DNA from 3 places in the Streptomyces sp. 12E genome. Region 3 is predicted to be linked to each of the others. Evidence: riboswitches for the same ligand, from Rfam matches in the RefSeq annotation. Region 3 holds a riboswitch; each other region holds the start of a gene.
What was found. Region 3 has a riboswitch for cyclic di-AMP ahead of ACZ8ZB_RS16000 (M23 family metallopeptidase). Riboswitches for the same ligand answer to the same signal wherever they lie in the genome.
Positions count from the first base shown of each region.

Region 1: another riboswitch for cyclic di-AMP. It lies ahead of ACZ8ZB_RS25525 (M23 family metallopeptidase); the one in region 3 lies ahead of ACZ8ZB_RS16000 (M23 family metallopeptidase).
Region 2: another riboswitch for cyclic di-AMP. It lies ahead of ACZ8ZB_RS14020 (transglycosylase family protein); the one in region 3 lies ahead of ACZ8ZB_RS16000 (M23 family metallopeptidase).

Region 1 covers NZ_JBVNCJ010000001.1:5,535,390-5,541,292, reverse strand. Annotated here, with positions in the region: gene ACZ8ZB_RS25540 (bifunctional acetate--CoA ligase family protein/GNAT family N-acetyltransferase) at 1-315, opposite strand, end outside; gene ACZ8ZB_RS25535 (HPr family phosphocarrier protein) at 487-768, shown strand; gene ACZ8ZB_RS25530 (GntR family transcriptional regulator) at 922-1,617, opposite strand; gene ACZ8ZB_RS25525 (M23 family metallopeptidase) at 1,797-2,570, opposite strand; cyclic di-AMP (ydaO/yuaA leader) riboswitch at 2,583-2,747, opposite strand; gene ACZ8ZB_RS25520 (M16 family metallopeptidase) at 2,949-4,337, opposite strand; gene ACZ8ZB_RS25515 (M16 family metallopeptidase) at 4,334-5,716, opposite strand.
Region 2 covers NZ_JBVNCJ010000001.1:3,013,966-3,019,868, forward strand. Annotated here, with positions in the region: gene ACZ8ZB_RS14000 (Ppx/GppA phosphatase family protein) at 1-183, opposite strand, end outside; gene ACZ8ZB_RS14005 (DUF501 domain-containing protein) at 180-713, opposite strand; gene ACZ8ZB_RS14010 (FtsB family cell division protein) at 744-1,220, opposite strand; gene eno (phosphopyruvate hydratase) at 1,331-2,611, opposite strand; gene ACZ8ZB_RS14020 (transglycosylase family protein) at 2,846-3,586, opposite strand; cyclic di-AMP (ydaO/yuaA leader) riboswitch at 3,591-3,759, opposite strand; gene ACZ8ZB_RS14025 (transglycosylase family protein) at 3,965-5,008, opposite strand; gene ACZ8ZB_RS14030 (cytochrome P450 family protein) at 5,207-5,903, opposite strand, start outside.
Region 3 covers NZ_JBVNCJ010000001.1:3,447,809-3,453,711, forward strand. Annotated here, with positions in the region: gene lhgO (L-2-hydroxyglutarate oxidase) at 1-688, shown strand, start outside; gene trmB (tRNA (guanosine(46)-N7)-methyltransferase TrmB) at 975-1,829, shown strand; gene ACZ8ZB_RS15995 (PrsW family intramembrane metalloprotease) at 1,859-3,184, shown strand; gene ACZ8ZB_RS16000 (M23 family metallopeptidase) at 3,288-4,307, opposite strand; cyclic di-AMP (ydaO/yuaA leader) riboswitch at 4,319-4,476, opposite strand; tRNA gene ACZ8ZB_RS16005 (tRNA-Met) at 4,771-4,844, opposite strand; gene ACZ8ZB_RS16010 (dihydrofolate reductase family protein) at 4,908-5,903, opposite strand, start outside.

The sequences.
Region 1 (5,903 bases), 2.1 Mb from region 3:
TGCGGGCGTGCCGTCGGCGCCGATCCGGTCGTAGCGTACGGTGGCGATGAACTCGCCGCCGACGGTGGCCGCGAGTCCCACCCGGTCCACGAAGTCGTGGTGCGTGAAGCGGTGGACGTCCTTGGCGGACAGGCGCGGGTAGGGCGCGAAGAAGCGGTAGTACTTCGACTCGTCCGACACCTGCTCGTAGAAGCTGACCAGGCGCTCGGCGTCATCGACGGTGATGGGGCGGATGCGCGCGGTGCCGCCGTCGCGCAGCACCACGTCGGCTTCCCAGTGGGCGGGGTACTCGTGCCGGTCCGACGAGGTCTGCATGGGCCCCAGAGTACGGCTCGCGTACGACGACGGCGCGAGGCAGTCTGTGGTGGACGACAGCCGGACCGAGGCCGCGGTCCGGCCGCCACCGGGAGCGGACGCCGCTCCGGGCACGTTTCACGATGTGGGAAACTGGTCTAGACAACCCTGAACAGTGAAGGGCAGCAACACATGGCTGAGCGCCGCGTCAACGTCGGCTGGGCCGAGGGTCTCCACGCCCGCCCCGCCTCCATCTTCGTCCGAGCCGCCACGGCCGCAGGCGTCCCGGTGACGATCGCCAAGGCCGGGGGCACCCCCGTCAACGCGGCCTCCATGCTGGCCGTCCTGGGCCTGGGCGCCCAGGGCGGCGAGGAGATCGTCCTCGCCTCCGACGCCGAGGGCGCCGACGCCGCCCTGGACCGTCTGGCGAAGCTGGTCTCCGAGGGCCTCGAGGAACTTCCCGAGACCGTCTGAGCATTCACGATCGCGGGAATCGTCTTTTCGTCGGACACCCGCCCGTGACACCGAAAGGCCCGACCGGAGCACCGGGCGGGCCTTTCGCTTTCCCTTTTCCGGGCAGCGCGAAAACCCCCCGGAATTACTCCCCCTTTGTATACGGCACCCGTGTTAATGCCGGAGACCCGTCGTGTTTACGGCATGTTGCGAGTTCCTCACACGGTCCGCGCGGCCGGCGCCGGGGGCGAAGCGCAGGCGGTGCCCGGTGCTCGCGCGCTCGGTGTGCAGCGCCGTGACGGACCGCGCGCGGTCGCCGTCGCCGCGCGCCACGGCGTCCACGATCGCGCCGTGCTCCGCCCAGTGCTCGACCGGGTCGGACGGCCCCTCGGCGGCGTACATCCAGGCGATCTTGTGCCGCAGCTGGGTCAGCGCCGAGGACAGCGCCGGACTGCCGGTGGCCTGGGCGAGCGTCTCGTGGAACCAGCCGCTCAGGGAGCGCAGGTCGTCGCTGCGGCCCTGGCGGGCACGTTCCTGCCCCAGCCGGACCAGGCCGCGCAGCACCTTCAGATGGGCCTCGGTGCGGCGCTGGGCCGCGCGGGAGGCGCCGAGCGGCTCCAGGAGCATGCGCATCTCCAGCAGGTCGGCGGCTTCCTGCTCGGTGGGTTCCGCGACGCACGCGCCCGCGTGCCGCCGGGTCACCACGAACCCCTCGGCCTCCAGCGTGCGCAGCGCCTCCCGGACCGGGACGCGGGAGACGCCGTAACGGCGGGCGAGGACCTCCTCGGTGAGCCGGCCGCCGCGCTCGTGGACACCCGCGACGATGTCGTCCCGGATCGCCGTGCACACCGAGTGCGCGGGAATACGCATGACCGACCTCCGCTTAATCCCCGTGAAACGCCGACGATTGACGTGTGTTCCGTGACTCTATTGCAATCAGCGGTAATTCACGACGGCGGGCCGGAATCCATGCACATTTTTTGGACGAGCGCCGACCGGAAACACCGGTGCCCCGGCTCGGGGAGCCGGGGCACCGGGAAGCGGGCGGGTCAGAGGCTGACGCCGTGCGCGCGGAGGTAGGCGACGGGATCGAGGTCGGAGCCGTACTCGGCGGTCGTACGGGCCTCGAAGTGCAGGTGCGCGCCCGTGACGTTGCCGGTGGCGCCGGAGAGCCCGATCCGCTGCCCGGCGGCGACCTGCTGGCCCACCGAGACGCCGATGGACGACAGGTGGGCGTACTGGGTGTACGTGCCGTCGTGCATCTTGATGACGACCTGGTTGCCGTACGAGCCGCCCCAGCCGGCCTCGACGACGGTGCCGACGCCGACCGACTGGACGGGGGTGCCGCTCGCGGCGTGGAAGTCGACACCGGTGTGGCTGCCGGAGGACCACAGCGAGCTGCCGGCCTGGTAACTGGTCGAGACGTACGAGCCGGGGATCGGGGAGACGAAGGTGTTGAGGCGCTCGCGCTCGGCCTCCCGCGCGGCGCGCTCCTTCTCCGCGCGGGCCTGCACGGCCTCCTCGGCGGCCTTCTCGCGCGCGGCCTCCTCGGCGGCCCTCCGCGCGGCGGCCTCGGCCGCCTCCCGGGCCGCCTCGTGCTGGGCGGCCGCCTGGGCGTCGATCCGGTCGGCGACCTCGTCGCCCAGGGTGACCACGGGCGTGAGGCCGGTCTGCGCGGCAGCGGGCTCGGCGGCGAGCGCGGGAGCCGCGAGGGAGCCGACGGCACCGGTGGTGGTGAGCGCCGCGACGCCCGCCGCGCGGGCGGTGCCGCGCTGCATCCTGCTGGGACGACGGTGCTTGCCCGGGGCGCGGGTGAACGCCATGTACAGGCTGGTCCTTTCCTTCCCTCTCGCCTACCGGGTTAGCTGACGGGTTCGGAGCAGGAAGGTCTCCTACGGGCCCCCTCGCGACACGCGCGGGCGTCCGATTCACCCCAGGGACTCATGCGGGTCCCCGGCTCCCCTGGCTCGCGCCGTACGGGGACTCGGCGATGGCTGTCCGGTGCCGCGGGTGCGGCGCACTGCCCGACGAACAGCCCGGACGAAGCTAAGCGGGACGCCTCCCCATCCTCAAACGGATCCGGGTTTTTGTAGCGCATCCCACAGGGCAGACAGGCAACTTCCGCCCCGATTCGGGCATAAGAGGGCCCTGGTGGCTCTCCCGCCACCAGGGCCCGTGCGCGTGTGCGCCGTCGCGGCGTGCTACTCGGCGCTCACGACGGTGACTTCACCGATCCCGAGGGCCTCCACCGGCGCCTTGATCTGCGCCGCGTCGCCGACGAGGATCGTCACCAGGCGGTCCACCGGGAAGGCGTTCACGACGGCCGCGGTGGCCTCCACGGTGCCGGTCGCGGCCAACTGCCGGTACAGATCGGCCTGGTAGTGGTCGGGCAGGTGCTGTTCGACCTGGTCGGCCAGGGTGCTCGCGACGGCCGCGGCGGTCTCGTACTTGAGCGGCGCCACACCCACGAGGTTCTGCACTGCGACGTCGCGTTCGTCGTCGGTGAGCCCCTCCGCGGCGAGCGTGCGCAGCACCGTCCACAGGTCGTCGAGGGCGGGGCCGGTGTTCGGGGTGTCGACGGAGCCGCTGATCGCCAGCATCGCCGCGCCGGTGCCGTCCGGGGCGGACCTGAGGACCTGCCCGAACGACCGTACGCCGTAGGTGTATCCCTTCTCCTCGCGCAGGACGCGGTCCAGGCGGGACGTGAGGGTGCCGCCCAGGCAGTACGTGCCGAGCACCTGCGCGGGCCACACGCGGTCGTGCCGGTCGGGCCCGATGCGGCCGATCAGCAGCTGCGTCTGGACGGCGCCGGGGCGGTCCACGATCACGACGCGGCCGGTGTCGTCCGCGACCACCGGCGGAACGGGCCGCGGCCGGGCCGGGGAGCCGGTCCAGGCGCCCAGGGTGCCGCCGAGCAGCGCGTCCAGGTCGATGCCGGTGAGGTCGCCGACGACCACGACGGTGGCCGTGGCGGGGCGGACGTGCTTCTCGTAGAAGGCGCGTACGGCCGCGGAGTCGATGCCGGTGACCGTCTCCTCGGTGCCCTGGCGGGGACGCGACATGCGCGAACTCGCCGGGAACAGCTCCTTGGAGAGCTCCTTGGCGGCGCGGCGGGAGGGGTTGGCCAGCTCGTGCGGGATCTCGTCGAGGCGGTTGCGGACCAGCCGCTCGACCTCGCTGTCGGCGAACGCGGGCGCCCTGAGCGCGTCGGCGAGCAGCCCGAGACCCTTGGTGAGCCGGGAGGCCGGCACCTCCAGGCTGAGGCGGACGCCGGGGTGGTCGGCGTGCGCGTCCAGGGTGGCGCCGCAGCGCTCCAGCTCGGCGGCGAACTCCTCGGCGGAGTGCTTGTCGGTGCCCTCGGAGAAGGCCCGCGCCATGATCGTGGCGACACCGTCGAGACCGGCCGGCTCGGCCTCAAGGGGCGCGTCGAGGAGCACCTCGACGGCGACGACCTGCTGGCCGGGGCGGTGGCAGCGCAGCACGGTCAGGCCGTTGTCGAGCGTGCCCCGCTCGGGGGCCGGGAAGGCCCAGGGCTTGGCCTCGCCCGCCTGCGGCCGCGGGTGGAAGTCCATCGTGGCGAGCTCGGTCACTTCGCCGTCTCCTCGTTCTCGTCGGCGCCGGCGGCTGCGGCGGCTGCGGCGGCTTCCTCGGGGTCCTCGGCCTGCGGGGCGACCGGCTCGTAGACGAGCACCGCGCGGTTGTCGGAGCGCAGCCGGGCCTTGGCGACCTCCTGCACCTCCTCCGCCGTCACCTCCAGGACGCGCTGTACGGCGGTCAGGGCGAGCTGCGGGTCGCCGAACAGGACCGCGTACCGGCACAGTTCGTCGGCGCGGCCGGCGACCGTGCCGAGCCGGTCGAGCCACTCGCGCTCCAGCTGGGCCTGCGCGCGCTCCATCTCCTCCGCCGTGGGACCCTCCTCGGCGAACCGGGCGAGCTCCTCGTCGATGGCGGCCTCGATGACCGGCACCTCCACGTCGCCGGACGTCTTCACGTCCAGCCAGCCCAGGGAGGGCGCCCCGGCCAGCCGCAGCAGGCCGAAGCCGGCGGCCACGGCCGTGCGGTCGCGCCGTACCAGCCGGTTGTAGAGCCGCGAGGACTCGCCGCCGCCGAGGACGGTGAGCGCCAGGTCGGCGGCGTCGCACGCGCGCGTGCCGTCCTCGGGCAACCGGTAGGCGGCCATCAGCGCACGCGCGGGGACCTCCTCCTCCACGACCTCGCGCAGCTGCCCGCCCATGACCTCGGGCAGCGAGCCGTCGCGCGGGGCGGGCTTGCCGTCGTGGCCCGGGATGGAGCCGAAGTACTTCTCGATCCAGGCGAGCGTCTGCTCCGGGTCGATGTCGCCGACGACCGAGAGCACGGCGTTGTTCGGCGCGTAGTACGTGCGGAAGAACCGGCGCGCGTCCTCCAGGGTGGCCGCGTCCAGGTCCGCCATCGAGCCGATGGGCGTGTGGTGGTACGGGTGGCCCTCCGGGTAGGCCAGGGCGGTCAGCTTCTCGAAGGCCGTGCCGTAGGGGACGTTGTCGTAGCGCTGGCGGCGCTCGTTCTTGACGACGTCCCGCTGGTTCTCCATGGACTCGTCGTCCAGGGCGGTCAGCAGGGAGCCCATGCGGTCGGCCTCCAGCCAGAGGGCGAGCTCCAGCTGGTGGGCGGGCATGGTCTCGAAGTAGTTGGTGCGCTCGAAGCTGGTGGTGCCGTTGAGGGAGCCGCCGGCGCCCTGCACCAGCTCGAAGTGACCGTTGCCCTTCACCTGGGCGGAGCCCTGGAACATCAGGTGCTCGAAGAGGTGAGCCAGGCCGGTGCGTCCCTTGACTTCGTGACGCGAACCCACGTCGTACCAGAGGCACACCGCGGCGACCGGGGTCAGGTGATCCTCGGAGAGCACCACGCGCAGGCCGTTGGCCAGGCGGTGCTCGGTCGCTGTCAGGCCGCCGGAGCCTGCCTGGGCTGTGGCCGTGTGACCCATGGGCATGTACGTCCCTTCGATCGCGGAGGCGGTCGTCGAACCCGCCGTTTCTGCCGGTCCTGCCACTGTATGCAAGCGCGCGGAGCCCCGGCGAAGTTCCCGCCGGGGGCGGGCTACGCCGAGAGCGAGAATGCCGGCGCACGACCGCGGGCGGCCGTGCCTCCGTGCTCCACGGGCGTCCGTGCCTCCCCGG
Region 2 (5,903 bases), 430 kb from region 3:
GGCGGCGAACGTCCGCTCCAGCGCCTCGGGCGCCAGCCGGCCCGTGCGGTCGACGCCCTGGCCGAGCCGCACGATCGTCATCCGCCGGTCCAGGTCGGTGAGTTCACCGGTCCGTGGATCCGCGTCGGCCACCAGGAGCCGGATGGAGTTCGTACCGCAGTCGATGGCGGCGACCCGGGTCACTGGCCCTCCTCCTTCACGGGAAGCGCCACGCAGGCGCCCTTGCGCCACCACTGGGGCAGCATCGCCAGCGCCTCGTCGCCCAGCGGGTTGACCCCGGGTCCCGCGGCCAGCGAGTGGGCGACCAGCACGTGCAGGCACTTCACGCGGTCCGGCATGCCGCCCGCGCTGGGGAAGTTCTTGAGCTCCTCGATCTCGTCGCGGCGCCGGACGTAGTCCTCGTGCGCCGCGCGGTACGCGGCCGCCAGCTCGGGGTCCGCGGCCAGCCGCTCCGTCATCTCCTTCATCACGCCGCCTGCCTCCAGCGTCCCGATCGCGGAGTTCGCCTTCGGGCAGGTGAGGTAGTACAGCGTCGGGAAGGGGGTGCCGTCGGGCAGCCTCGGCGCGGTCTCCACGACGTCCGGCTGCCCGCAGGGGCAGCGGTGCGCGATGGCGCGCAGCCCGCGCGGGGGCCGGCCGAGCTGTTGCTTGAAGGCCTCGACGTCCGCGTCGGTGGGCTCGGTGCGCGGGGTCGTGGGCGGGGGCGTTTCCATACGTGTCTTTCTGCGGCTTCCAACAGGGGGTCACTGGTCGGCGGCGTCGGCCTTGTCGACGCCGTCCCAGACGTTCGCGTACCAGGGGCGGTCAGCGGCTTCGAGATCCGTACGGGACTGCTTCGCCGCACCCGGGTCGATGACGATGTAGCCGGTCTCGCCGGGCATGACGTAGTGCAGCCGCCGGCGGATCTCCTGCTCGGCGTAGGCGTCGTCCTGCCAGCGGGCCTTCAGGTCGCGCAGCCGTTCGACCCGCCGACGGGTCTCGTCCTGCTCCTGCTGGAGGTCGGCGATGTCCGCGCGCTGGGAGACGTACTGCCGCATGGGGTAGGCGAGGGCGACGATCATGGAGCAGACCACCAGGGCGAGCAGCGCCGCCCGTCCGGTCAGCCGGGAGCGGCGGGCCTGGCGCTTGGTCTGCGAGCGGTAGACCCGGGCCGCGGTCTGCTCACCGATCAGCCGGATCCTGGTCGCGGTGGAGAAACGGTCCCGGTCCTTGACCGCCATGTTCCGCCTCCGGTTCGCCTTCATGCGTGTTCATACGTGCGTACGTCCCCGCACACGGTACGGGACCGGGTACGGGGACGTACGTACGACGCCGCCTACGGGCGGGGAGCTCAGCCCTTGAAACGGGGGAAGGCGGAGCGGCCGGCGTACACCGCGGCGTCGTCGAGGATCTCCTCGATGCGCAGCAGCTGGTTGTACTTGGCGACGCGCTCGGAGCGGGCCGGGGCGCCGGTCTTGATCTGGCCGCAGTTGGTGGCGACGGCCAGGTCGGCGATGGTGACGTCCTCGGTCTCGCCGGAGCGGTGGGACATCATGCACTTGAAGCCGTTGCGCTGGGCCAGCTCGACGGCGTCCAGGGTCTCGGTCAGCGAGCCGATCTGGTTGACCTTGACCAGCAGGGCGTTGGCGGCGCCCTCCTCGATGCCGCGGGCGAGGCGCTCGGGGTTGGTGACGAACAGGTCGTCGCCGACGAGCTGGACCTTGTCACCGAGCTTGGCGGTGATGGTCTTCCAGCCCTCCCAGTCGTCCTCGAACAGCGGGTCCTCGATGGAGACGAGCGGGTACGCGTCGACGAGCTCGGCGTAGTACTCGGTCATCTCGGCGGCGGAGCGCTCCTTGCCCTCGAAGGTGTAGGAGCCGTCCTTGTAGAACTCGGACGCGGCGACGTCGAGCGCCAGGGCGATCTGCTCGCCCGGGGTGTAGCCGGCCTCCTTGATGGCCTCGAGGATGAGGTCGAGGGCCTCGCGGTTGGAGCCGAGGTTCGGGGCGAAGCCGCCCTCGTCACCGAGGCCGGTGGCCAGGCCCTTGCTCTTCAGGACCTTCTTCAGGGTGTGGTAGATCTCGGCGCCCCAGCGCAGGGCCTCGGAGAAGGACTCCGCGCCGATCGGGGCGATCATGAACTCCTGGATGTCCACGTTGGAGTCGGCGTGCGAGCCGCCGTTCAGGATGTTCATCATCGGCACCGGCAGCAGGTGCGCGTTGGGGCCGCCCAGGTAGCGGAAGAGCGGGAGGTCGCTGGCCTCGGAGGCGGCGTGGGCGACGGCGAGCGAGACGCCGAGGATGGCGTTGGCGCCGAGGGAGCCCTTGTTGTCGGTGGCGTCCAGGTCGAACATCGCCTGGTCGATCAGGCGCTGCTCGGTGGCGTCGTAACCGACGAGCTCCGGGCCGATCTGCTCGATGACGGCCAGGACGGCCTTCTCGACGCCCTTGCCCAGGTAACGGTTGGCATCGCCGTCACGGAGTTCGATGGCCTCGAAGGCGCCGGTGGAGGCGCCGGACGGGACGGCGGCACGACCCGTGCTGCCGTCGTCGAGGCCGACCTCGACCTCGACCGTGGGGTTGCCTCGGGAGTCCAGGATTTCCCGGGCTACGACGACGTCGATGGACGGCACGAGCATCTCCTTCTTGGATGTGACGCGGGTGGGCAGGACCCCGGAGGGTCTTGCGAGACCGAGCCTAACCGGCTCCGGGCGATCGGCCATCCGGCCGCCCGCCCCGTGGACAGAACCGAGAGTAAATTGTTTCCGAACGGAACAAAGCCGTTTCCGGAAACCCGGCCGCAAAAACCCCGCCCCGGCGCGTACGGGGGACGACGCACCGGGGCGGGGAGCAGGGGGGACGGCCGCTTACTTCAGGTGCAGCTGCTGGCCCGGGTAGATGAGGTCGGCGACGTCGACGATGTCGTCGTTCAGCTCGAACAGCTGGGCCCAGCCGCCCTCGACGTCGTGCTCGGCGGCGATGGAGCTGAGGGTGTCGCCCTTGACGACCTTGTACTCGCCGTCGCCCTTCTCGACCTTCTCGCCGGTCGGGGTGGTGACGGTCTTCTCCTCGGCCTTCCGCTCGGCCTTCCGCTCGGTCCTCTGCTCGGCGGCCGGGCGCTCGGCGGAGCGGGAGGCCTTCTGCCCGGTCTCGCGGGTCCCGGTGGAACCGGTGCCCTGCGAGGAGCCGGCCGAGGAGCCGTTCGAGGTGCCGTTCGCGGAGGAGCCGGTGTAGGCGGCGTTGGACAGGCCCGTGCCGCAGACCGGCCAGGCGCCCTTGCCCTGGCCCGCGAGGACCTTCTCGGCGATCTCGATCTGCTGGGCCTTGCTGGCCCGGTCGGCGGTGGAGGCGTACTGCGTGCCGCCGTACGCGGCCCAGGTGGAGGCGGAGAACTGCAGACCGCCGTAGTAACCGTTGCCGGTGTTGATGGACCAGTTGCCGCCGGACTCGCACTGGGCGACGGTGTCCCACTCGGAGGCGGTGGCGGCGGAGGCGTTGCCGGCCGCCATCAGCGGAGCGGCGACGGCGGCGGAGGCGACACCGGCGACGGCGATCGCGCGGGTGGCCTTGGACGGACGACGGTGCTTGCCCTTGCCGGAAAACAGCATGGATGGATCCCCTCACCGACGCCTGCGAGGTGAGCTGTCGGGTTCGGGCCGGTTGAGTTGCCCGGCCGCGTCCCTCACGGGACGCGGCTCCACCCCAAGCCCGATCCGGTGTCAATCACCGGAAGGGGCGCTTACCTTGGGTCCCCCGCTCCTGCCTACGGCGCATGATGCGACGACTGTTCCCGTGCTGCCGCCGGCAGGATTCGGCGTGGCGGCAGTCGGGGCCCGCGGTGGCGAGCGATCACGACCGTAAGCACGCGGTCCGCGGAATTTCAAAGACGATCAGGGCTTCTGAGACCTATCTCTCACAGTCTTTAAATCGGACATTAACCGCGAAACGTGACGTCAACTGCCGCCAGCTCTACACCCTTTCGGGTGTCACTTCTCGCCCGGTTCGATCCCGACCTCGAGCTCCTGACCCGGCAGGATGAGGTCCGGGTCGGCACCGACGACCTGCTCGTTCTTCGCGTAGAGCGACCGCCATCCGCCGTCGAGCTCAAGGGAGTCGGCGATGGACGAGAGGCTGTCGCCGGTGCGCACGGTGTACGAGCCGTCGGCGGCGGCGCGCGAGGCGTCGGCGCTGCGCGAGGCGTGCCGGCCGGACGGGTCCGACGCACGGTCCTCCACCTCGCCCTCCTCGGCACTGACGCCACGATGGCGGCCGGCGCCCGTGCCTTCGGTGCCGGTGAGTTCGGAAGAGCCGGTGGTCTGCCCCGACTTGTCCGACTCATCACTCCTGGGGGTGGCCGAGGCGGAGGGGGAGGCGCCGGATCCGTCGCCGGAGCCGCTGTCCGAATCCTTCTCCGAGCCACCCGACCCGTCGGACTTGGCCGATTCACCGGCCGCGCCCTCACCGGCCGCGCCCTCACCGTTCGCCGACCCCTCCGCGCCGGCTGCGGCCGACGGGGAGGACGAAGCGGACGAATCACCGGAGTCCGACGATCCGGACGAGTCAGTGGAGTCGGAGGAGCCGGACGGGTCCGTGGAGCCGGACGTGTCCGAGGTCGAGTCCTCCGCCACACCCGTGTCGACGCCGGCCGACGTCGAGTCCTGTCCGAGGCCCGCCGTCAGTCCGCAGGTGCGCCACGCGCCGACCCCCTGGTCGGCGAGGATTCTCTCGGCCACGGCTATCTGCTGGCCGCGGCTGGCCTGGTCGGGGCTGGTCGCGTAGTCCAGGCCGCCGTACCGCTCCCAGTCGTCCTGGGTCAACTGCAGGCCGCCGTAGTAGCCGTTGCCGGTGTTCTGGCTCCAGGAGCCACCGCTTTCGCATTCGGCGACCCGGTCCCAGGTCGCGCCGTCGGCCGCGCTGGCGCTGCCGGCTCCGAGGAGCGGGATCGCGATGGCGGAGCCGGTCACTCCGGCCGCGACGAGGAGAGCCGGAGCCTGGCGGGGGCGACGGTGCCGACCGTTCCCGGAGAGCATGCGGAGACCTTTCGCAGAACAGCAATGACAGGCGCGGTGAGGGAAGCCCCGGGCACCGCACTTGATGGGTGAACGTATCCGGAGACGATCACTTGTCACAAGTTCATGCCGCGCAGATCACGTGAAGATCACAGAGTTGAGAGCGTGTCATGTTTGCGCTGGCCCACTCGGGGGCACTGCGGTCGGCGGCCCGGTCCGTCACTTCCGCGGACCGTTCCGCGGCGGGGTGAACTCCACCGGAAGCGTGCGCAGTCCGCGCATGATGAGCCCGCCCCGCCAGCGGAGTTCGGCCGGTTCCACCGCGAGCCGCAGGTCCGGCAGACGGCGCAGCAGCGTCGACAACGCTACGTGACCTTCCAGCCGGGCCAGCGGAGCGCCCAGGCAGTAGTGAATGCCGTGGCCGTACCCCAGATGCTGGTTGTCCCTGCGCGTCAGATCGAGCGTGCCCGGCGCGTCGAAACGTGCGGGGTCACGGTTGGCGGCGGCGAGCACGACCAGAACGGGATCGCCTTGGGAAATGGGCGTGCCGCCGATTTCGAGAGGCTGGGTCGCGTACCGCCAGGTCGCCAGCTCCACCGGGCCGTCGAATCGCAGCAGCTCCTCCACCGCGGTCGTCACGAGGCGGTCATCGTCTTCGGCGAGGGCCCGCTGGAGAAGAGCGCGCTGTTCAGGGTTCTGGAGCAAGGCGTGCGTGCCGTTACCGATCAAGTTGATGGTCGTCTCGAAGCCGGCGAACAGAAGCACGAAGCACATGGCGGCGGCTTCGTCTTCGGTCAGGTGCTCGCCGTGGTCGCTCGCCCGGATGAGGCCGGAAATCAGGTCGTCGCCGAGATCGCTGCGTTTACGGTGGATCAGCTCGGCGAGGTAGCCGCGGATCCTCTTCACGGACCGGGCG
Region 3 (5,903 bases):
CGTCGACCGCCGCCCCGACCGGGGAGTCGCCGTCCTGACGGCCGCCGGCGACGTCGTCCGCGGCCGGGCGCTGGTGAACTGCGCCGGTCTGCACTGCGACGAGATCGCCCGCCGCACCGGCGACGAGCCCGACGCCCGCATCGTGCCGTTCCGCGGCGAGTACTACGAGCTGGCCCGGCCGGAACTGGTGCGCGGCCTGGTCTACCCGGTGCCCGACCCCGCGTTCCCCTTCCTCGGCGTCCACCTCACCCGGGGCGTCGACGGCGGCGTCCACGTCGGCCCCAACGCGGTCCCGGCGCTGGCCCGCGAGGGCTACGACTGGCGCACGGTGCGTCCACGCGAGCTGGGGGCGACCCTGGCCTGGCCGGGCTCCTGGCAGCTGGCCCGCCGCCACTGGCGGTACGGCACGGGCGAACTGCACCGCTCGCTGTCCAGGGAGGCCTTCACCCGGGCCGTACGCCGGCTGCTGCCCGCGGTGCGGGAGGACGACCTGGTGCCGACGGCGGCCGGGGTGCGGGCCCAGGCGGTGCTGCGGGACGGCACCCTGGCCGACGACTTCCTGATCCAGGAGACCGCCCGCGCGGTCCACGTGTTGAACGCCCCCTCACCGGCGGCGACGGCCTCCCTGCCGATCGGCCGCGAGGTCGCGCGAAGGACACTGGCGGCGCTGGAGACGGCGGGGCGCTGAGCCGCCGGGCGATCCCGGGCCGCCCCGGAGAACCGGGCGGATGCCGGGCGCCCGGGACCGCCCGACGGGTGCCGTCGTCAGCCCGTACCGATCCCGGACGAGTCGCCCGCCCCGGCCGGGGCATCGGCGTTTCCTCCCCCGGCCCGGACCCGCTCCCCGCCCAGCGGATGCCGAGGCCGGGAGGAGCCGGCCCACCCGGAACCCGAGCGCGCCCTCCGCCCCTGCGGGGGCCGTCCCGCTCCGTGCCGGGGGACCGGTGCGCGCGCCCCGTAACATCGGAGGCACTGTGTCTGACACCGTTAACGCTTCCGAAGCCCTTCGTCCCGCCTCCGGCCAGGACGCGCCGCACCCGCCCGGGACGTCCGTCCACCCTGCCCGGGCCAAGGGGGAGCCCCGGTTCCCGGACGGGCCGAAGGCCGATCCCGCCGGGTCCCACTTCGAGCGGCGGATCCGGAGCTTCCAGCCGCGGCGCAGCCGGGTGACCGCCGGGCAGGCGGACGCCCTGCGGCGGCTGTGGCCCGCCTGGGGCTTCGACATCGACGGCAGCCGACGCCTCGACCTCGCGGAGTTCTTCGGCAACGACCACCCCGTCGTCCTGGAGATCGGCTTCGGCATGGGCGAGGCGACCGCCCAGATGGCCGCCGCCGACCCGGCCACCAACATCCTCGCCGTGGACGTCCACACGCCCGGCCAGGGCAACCTGCTCAACCTCGCCGACCGGCTCGGGCTGACCAACGTACGGGTCGGCAACGGCGACGCGATCATCCTGCTGCGCGAGATGCTCGCCCCCGGCTCCCTCGGCGGGCTGCGCGTCTACTTCCCCGACCCCTGGCCGAAGAAGCGGCACCACAAGCGGCGGCTGATCCAGCCGGAGTTCCTCACCCTCGCCGCGACCCGCCTGGCGCCGGGGGCGGTGCTGCACTGCGCCACCGACTGGGAGCCGTACGCGGAGCAGATGCTGGACGTGCTCACCGCGCACCCCGACTTCGAGAACACCCGGGCGGACGGCGGTTTCGCGCCGCGTCCCGCCTTCCGGCCGCTCACCCGTTTCGAGGGGCAGGGACTGGAGAAGGGTCATGTCGTGAACGACGTGCTCTTCCGCCGCGTATCGCGGGATGAGCAGGCAGCAGACCGAGCCTGACACAGCCCCGCCTCGTGAGGGTCGATCCCTTGGTCACCAGTCCCCCGTACCCGGCGCCTCCCGGCACGGCCCCCGGTGGAGCGCCGCGGCCCGCGCACTGGTGGCATCGGCCCTGGGTGCGGTACGGCGCGCTGATCGCGCTGCTCGCGCTGTCCGGTCTGGTCATCCTCGCGCTGGTGCGCGAGCAGACCGGGACGCAGGGGTTCCTGGTCGGGCTCGGTCTCGCCGTCCTGCCCGTGCCGCTGCTCGTCGCCGCCTTCCGGTGGCTGGACCGGGTCGAGCCGGGACCCTGGCGGAACCTGCTGTTCTCCTTCGCCTGGGGCGCCTGTGCGGCGGCGCTGATGGCGATCGTCGCGAACAGCTTCGCCACCCGGTGGGTAGCGACGGCGACCGCCGACCCGGCCGGCGCCGACGCCCTGGGCTCGACCGTCATAGCGCCGGTGGTGGAGGAGTCCGCGAAGGCCGCGGCCGTCCTGCTGGTGTTCCTGTTCCGCAGACGCGACTTCACCGGGATCCTCGACGGCGTGGTGATAGCCGGGGTCACCGCCACCGGCTTCGCGTTCACCGAGAACATCCTCTACCTCGGCACCGCCTTCGGCACCGACCGGATCACCGGCGACAGCGGCATCACCTCGGTCACCGCGGCGACCTTCTTCGTCCGCATCGTGATGTCGCCGTTCGCGCACCCCCTGTTCACCGTGCTCACCGGGATCGGCTTCGGCGCCGCCGCGCTGTCCACGGACCGGCAGCGGGCCCGGCGCGTGCTGCTGCCGCTGGGCGGGCTGCTCCTCGCGATGGGCGTGCACGCGCTGTGGAACGGCTCCTCGACGTTCGGCCGGTACGGCTTCCTCGCGGTGTACGCGGCGTTCATGGTGCCGGCGTTCGGGCTGCTGACCTGGCTGGTGGTGTGGACGCGGCGGCGGGAGCTGCGGACCGTGCGGGCGGAGCTGTCCGCGTACGTGGCCGCCGGGTGGCTCGACGCGGCGGAGCCCTTCGCGCTGGGCTCGATGCGGGCGCGGCGCGTCGCCCGGCAGTACGCGCGCCGCTGCGGCGGGAGGGCGGCGGCACGGTCGGTCGCCGCGTACGAGACGTGTGCGACGTCGCTGGCGTTCCTGCGGCACCGGGGACGGCTCGGGCGGGCGGGGCCGGACTTCGTCACCCGGGAACGGGAGCTGCTGCTGGAGCTGTGGCACCGGCGGGGAGTGGCCCGGCCGGCCCTGGAGCACGCGGCCCGCGTCACCGCGCCCCGGGTTCCGGCCGCCGCGGCGCCGTGGGCGGTGTACGGCGGCTACGGACCTCCCGCGCCGTACGGTCCTCCGTACACCGCGTACGACCCGAACGCCCGCCGGTTCTGAGCGGTCCGCCGCGCACTGCCCCGGACAGCACCTGACCGGCGGCCCTGACGTCGGGGGGCCGTCGTCGGGGCCGCCGGGGTCCAGGGCGTGCGGGTCCGCTCGCTCAGACGGTGAGGCCCTTTCCGCGCAGCCACGCCAGCGGGTCGATGCCCGCGGAGGAACCGCCGGGGTGGACCTCCAGGTGGAGGTGGGCCCCGGTGGAGTTGCCGGTGGAGCCGACGCGGCCGATCACGTCGCCGGTGTTGACCTTCTGGCCGACGCTGACGCTGATGGAGGACTGGTGGGCGTACCAGATCTCGGTGCCGTCGTCGAGCGTGAGCACGGTCTTGTAGCCGTAGGAGCCGTCGTAGCCGGCGGAGGTGATCGTGCCGGTGTGGACGGCCTTGATCAGCGTGCCCGTGGGGGCGGCGAAGTCGAGGCCGGTGTGCTGGCCGGAGGACCAGTAGGCGCCGGCCTGACCGAAGGTCGAGGTGATGGTGTACGAGGAGGTCGGCAGCGCGTACTGCTTGGCCAGCTCGGCGAGGCGCTCGGCCTCGGCCTTCTTCCTGGCCGCCTCCTCCGCCTTCTTCTTGGCGGCCTCGGCCTTGGCCTTGGCCGCCTTCTCCGCCTTGGCGGCGGCCTCGGCGGCCTGCTTCTCGGCGGCGGCGACCGCCTCGGCCTCCGCCTTGCTCTCGGCCTGGGCCTGCTGCTGCTCGACCTGCGCCATGATCCGGGTGCGCAGCGCCTCACCGGCGCCGGTGGTGCCCTGCTCGGTGTCGGCGGCGGCCATGCCGAGGGTGCTGAGAGGAGTGGCCGCCTCCTCGGGGGTTTCCTCGTCGGAGATGAGGGAACCCACGTTGGGAAGGTCGGGCATGGAGATCGACACCGGCGGCTTGCCGGTCTGGGCGCTCGCCATGCCGCCGGCGCCGACGGCCGCTATGACGCCGACGCCCAGGACGGTGGAGCTGCGGGCGAGTCCTCCGCCGCGCTGCTTGGCGACACGGTGCCGGCCGCGCACGGGGCGAACGGACTCCGCGGTGGGGTTCCACTCCTCGAAGGGGCCCTCGCCGGCGCGGCTGCCGCCGTAGGCGAAGGTGTCGCTCGGCTCGAACGGGGCCTCGGGGGCAGGCGGGTTGGACGCCACGTGGGCGTGCTCCTTCCTTCCGTCTTCGCCTACCGGGTTAGCTGACGGGTTCGGAGCGGGAAGGTCTCCTACGCGCGTATACGAGCCGTGTGGCCACGGCGGTATTCACGCGATTCACCCCATGGTGGTGGTTCCCCGGTTCCCTCGCGGGATTCGGCGCGTGCGCACGGAGCCGCCTTCTGTGACGGCTGGGACGACCGCGCTGCGTTATCGAACGTTAATAGACGCAAGGGCCGGATTCCAAGCCGTTCCTCTTGATCATCAACGGTTTCCAGGGGGACTTAAGGGTCACGGACGGCCAAAAACGGGCGAGTTGACCGAGCCTCGGACGGCGATCGGTTTCTGACCGAGCGTCAGTTTTTATGCGCTGTGGGACGACTCGCTCACAGTGGGTGAGAACGCGGGTTGAGGGCTGGAAACACCGAGGGCCGGAATCCTTTGGATTCCGGCCCTCGGCCTGCAGTAGCGGGGACAGGATTTGAACCTGCGACCTCTGGGTTATGAGCCCAGCGAGCTACCGAGCTGCTCCACCCCGCGTCGTTGAGACCAGTGTACGCCATCCGCGGGACACGGCGCACACCCATTACCGGCGGCCCGGTCTCAGCGGCCGAGCAGGTGGCCGTTCGGCGCCTTGGCGCGGTCCTCGTGCTCGGGCAGGACGACGACGGTGGCGCCCTCGCCGGTCAGCACACCGGTGCCGTCGGCGCCCGCCACGAACGTGTCCGGCTCCCGCCAGGCCGTGACCACCCGCCGTACCCCCGCGTCCAGGATGAGCCGGGCGCAGGGCGCCGGCCGGGACGCGCGGCGGGCGCAGGGCTCCAGGCTGGAGTACACGGTGGCGGTGGCGAGCCGGGGGTCCGTGGGATCGGCCTTGGCGAGCGCGGCCTCCTCCGCGTGCACCACCGGGTCGGCGCCCTCGCGGGAGCGGCCGCGCGCCAGCTCCGTGCCGTCGGCGGCCACCACGACCGCGCCCACGCTGAACGCCGTCTCCGAGGGCGGGCACTCGGCGGCCAGCTCGCAGGCGAGGGCCAGCCAGTGGTGGTCGGCGGCGGAGGGCAGCGGGCCGGTGCCGGGGGCGGTGGGCTCGTAGCGCATCAGGACGACGTCGCCGACCGGGCGGCTCTCGACCAGCCGCAGCCGACCGCCCTGGTAGGAGCCGGGGCCGAAGAGGCGGGGGGCCCGCGGGTCGCCGACGAACAGCGGGGCGAGGACCAGCTGGAGCTCGTCGGCCAGTCCTTCGGTGAGGAGCTGGGTGTGGATCGTGCCGCCGCCCTCGACCATGAGCCGCCGGACCCCACGCTCGGCGTGCAGGTGCTCAAGGAGCCGACGCCAGTCGAGCCCGGTGCCGAGCGGGACGACGTCGGCGGCGAGACCGAGGGCGTGGGCGCGCCCGGCGCCCTCGTCGGTCGTGTAGAGGACCTTCTCGCCGCCGGTGTGCCAGAACCGGGCCGCCGGATCCAGGTCGCCGGAGCCGCTGACGGCGACCTTGAGCGGGTACTCGGCCTCGCCCCCGGCGAGGCGGGCGGCACGCCGCTCGGGCGAGTTGACCAGCAGCCGGGGGTTGTCGGCGCGGATCGTGCCGGCGCCGACCAGAAC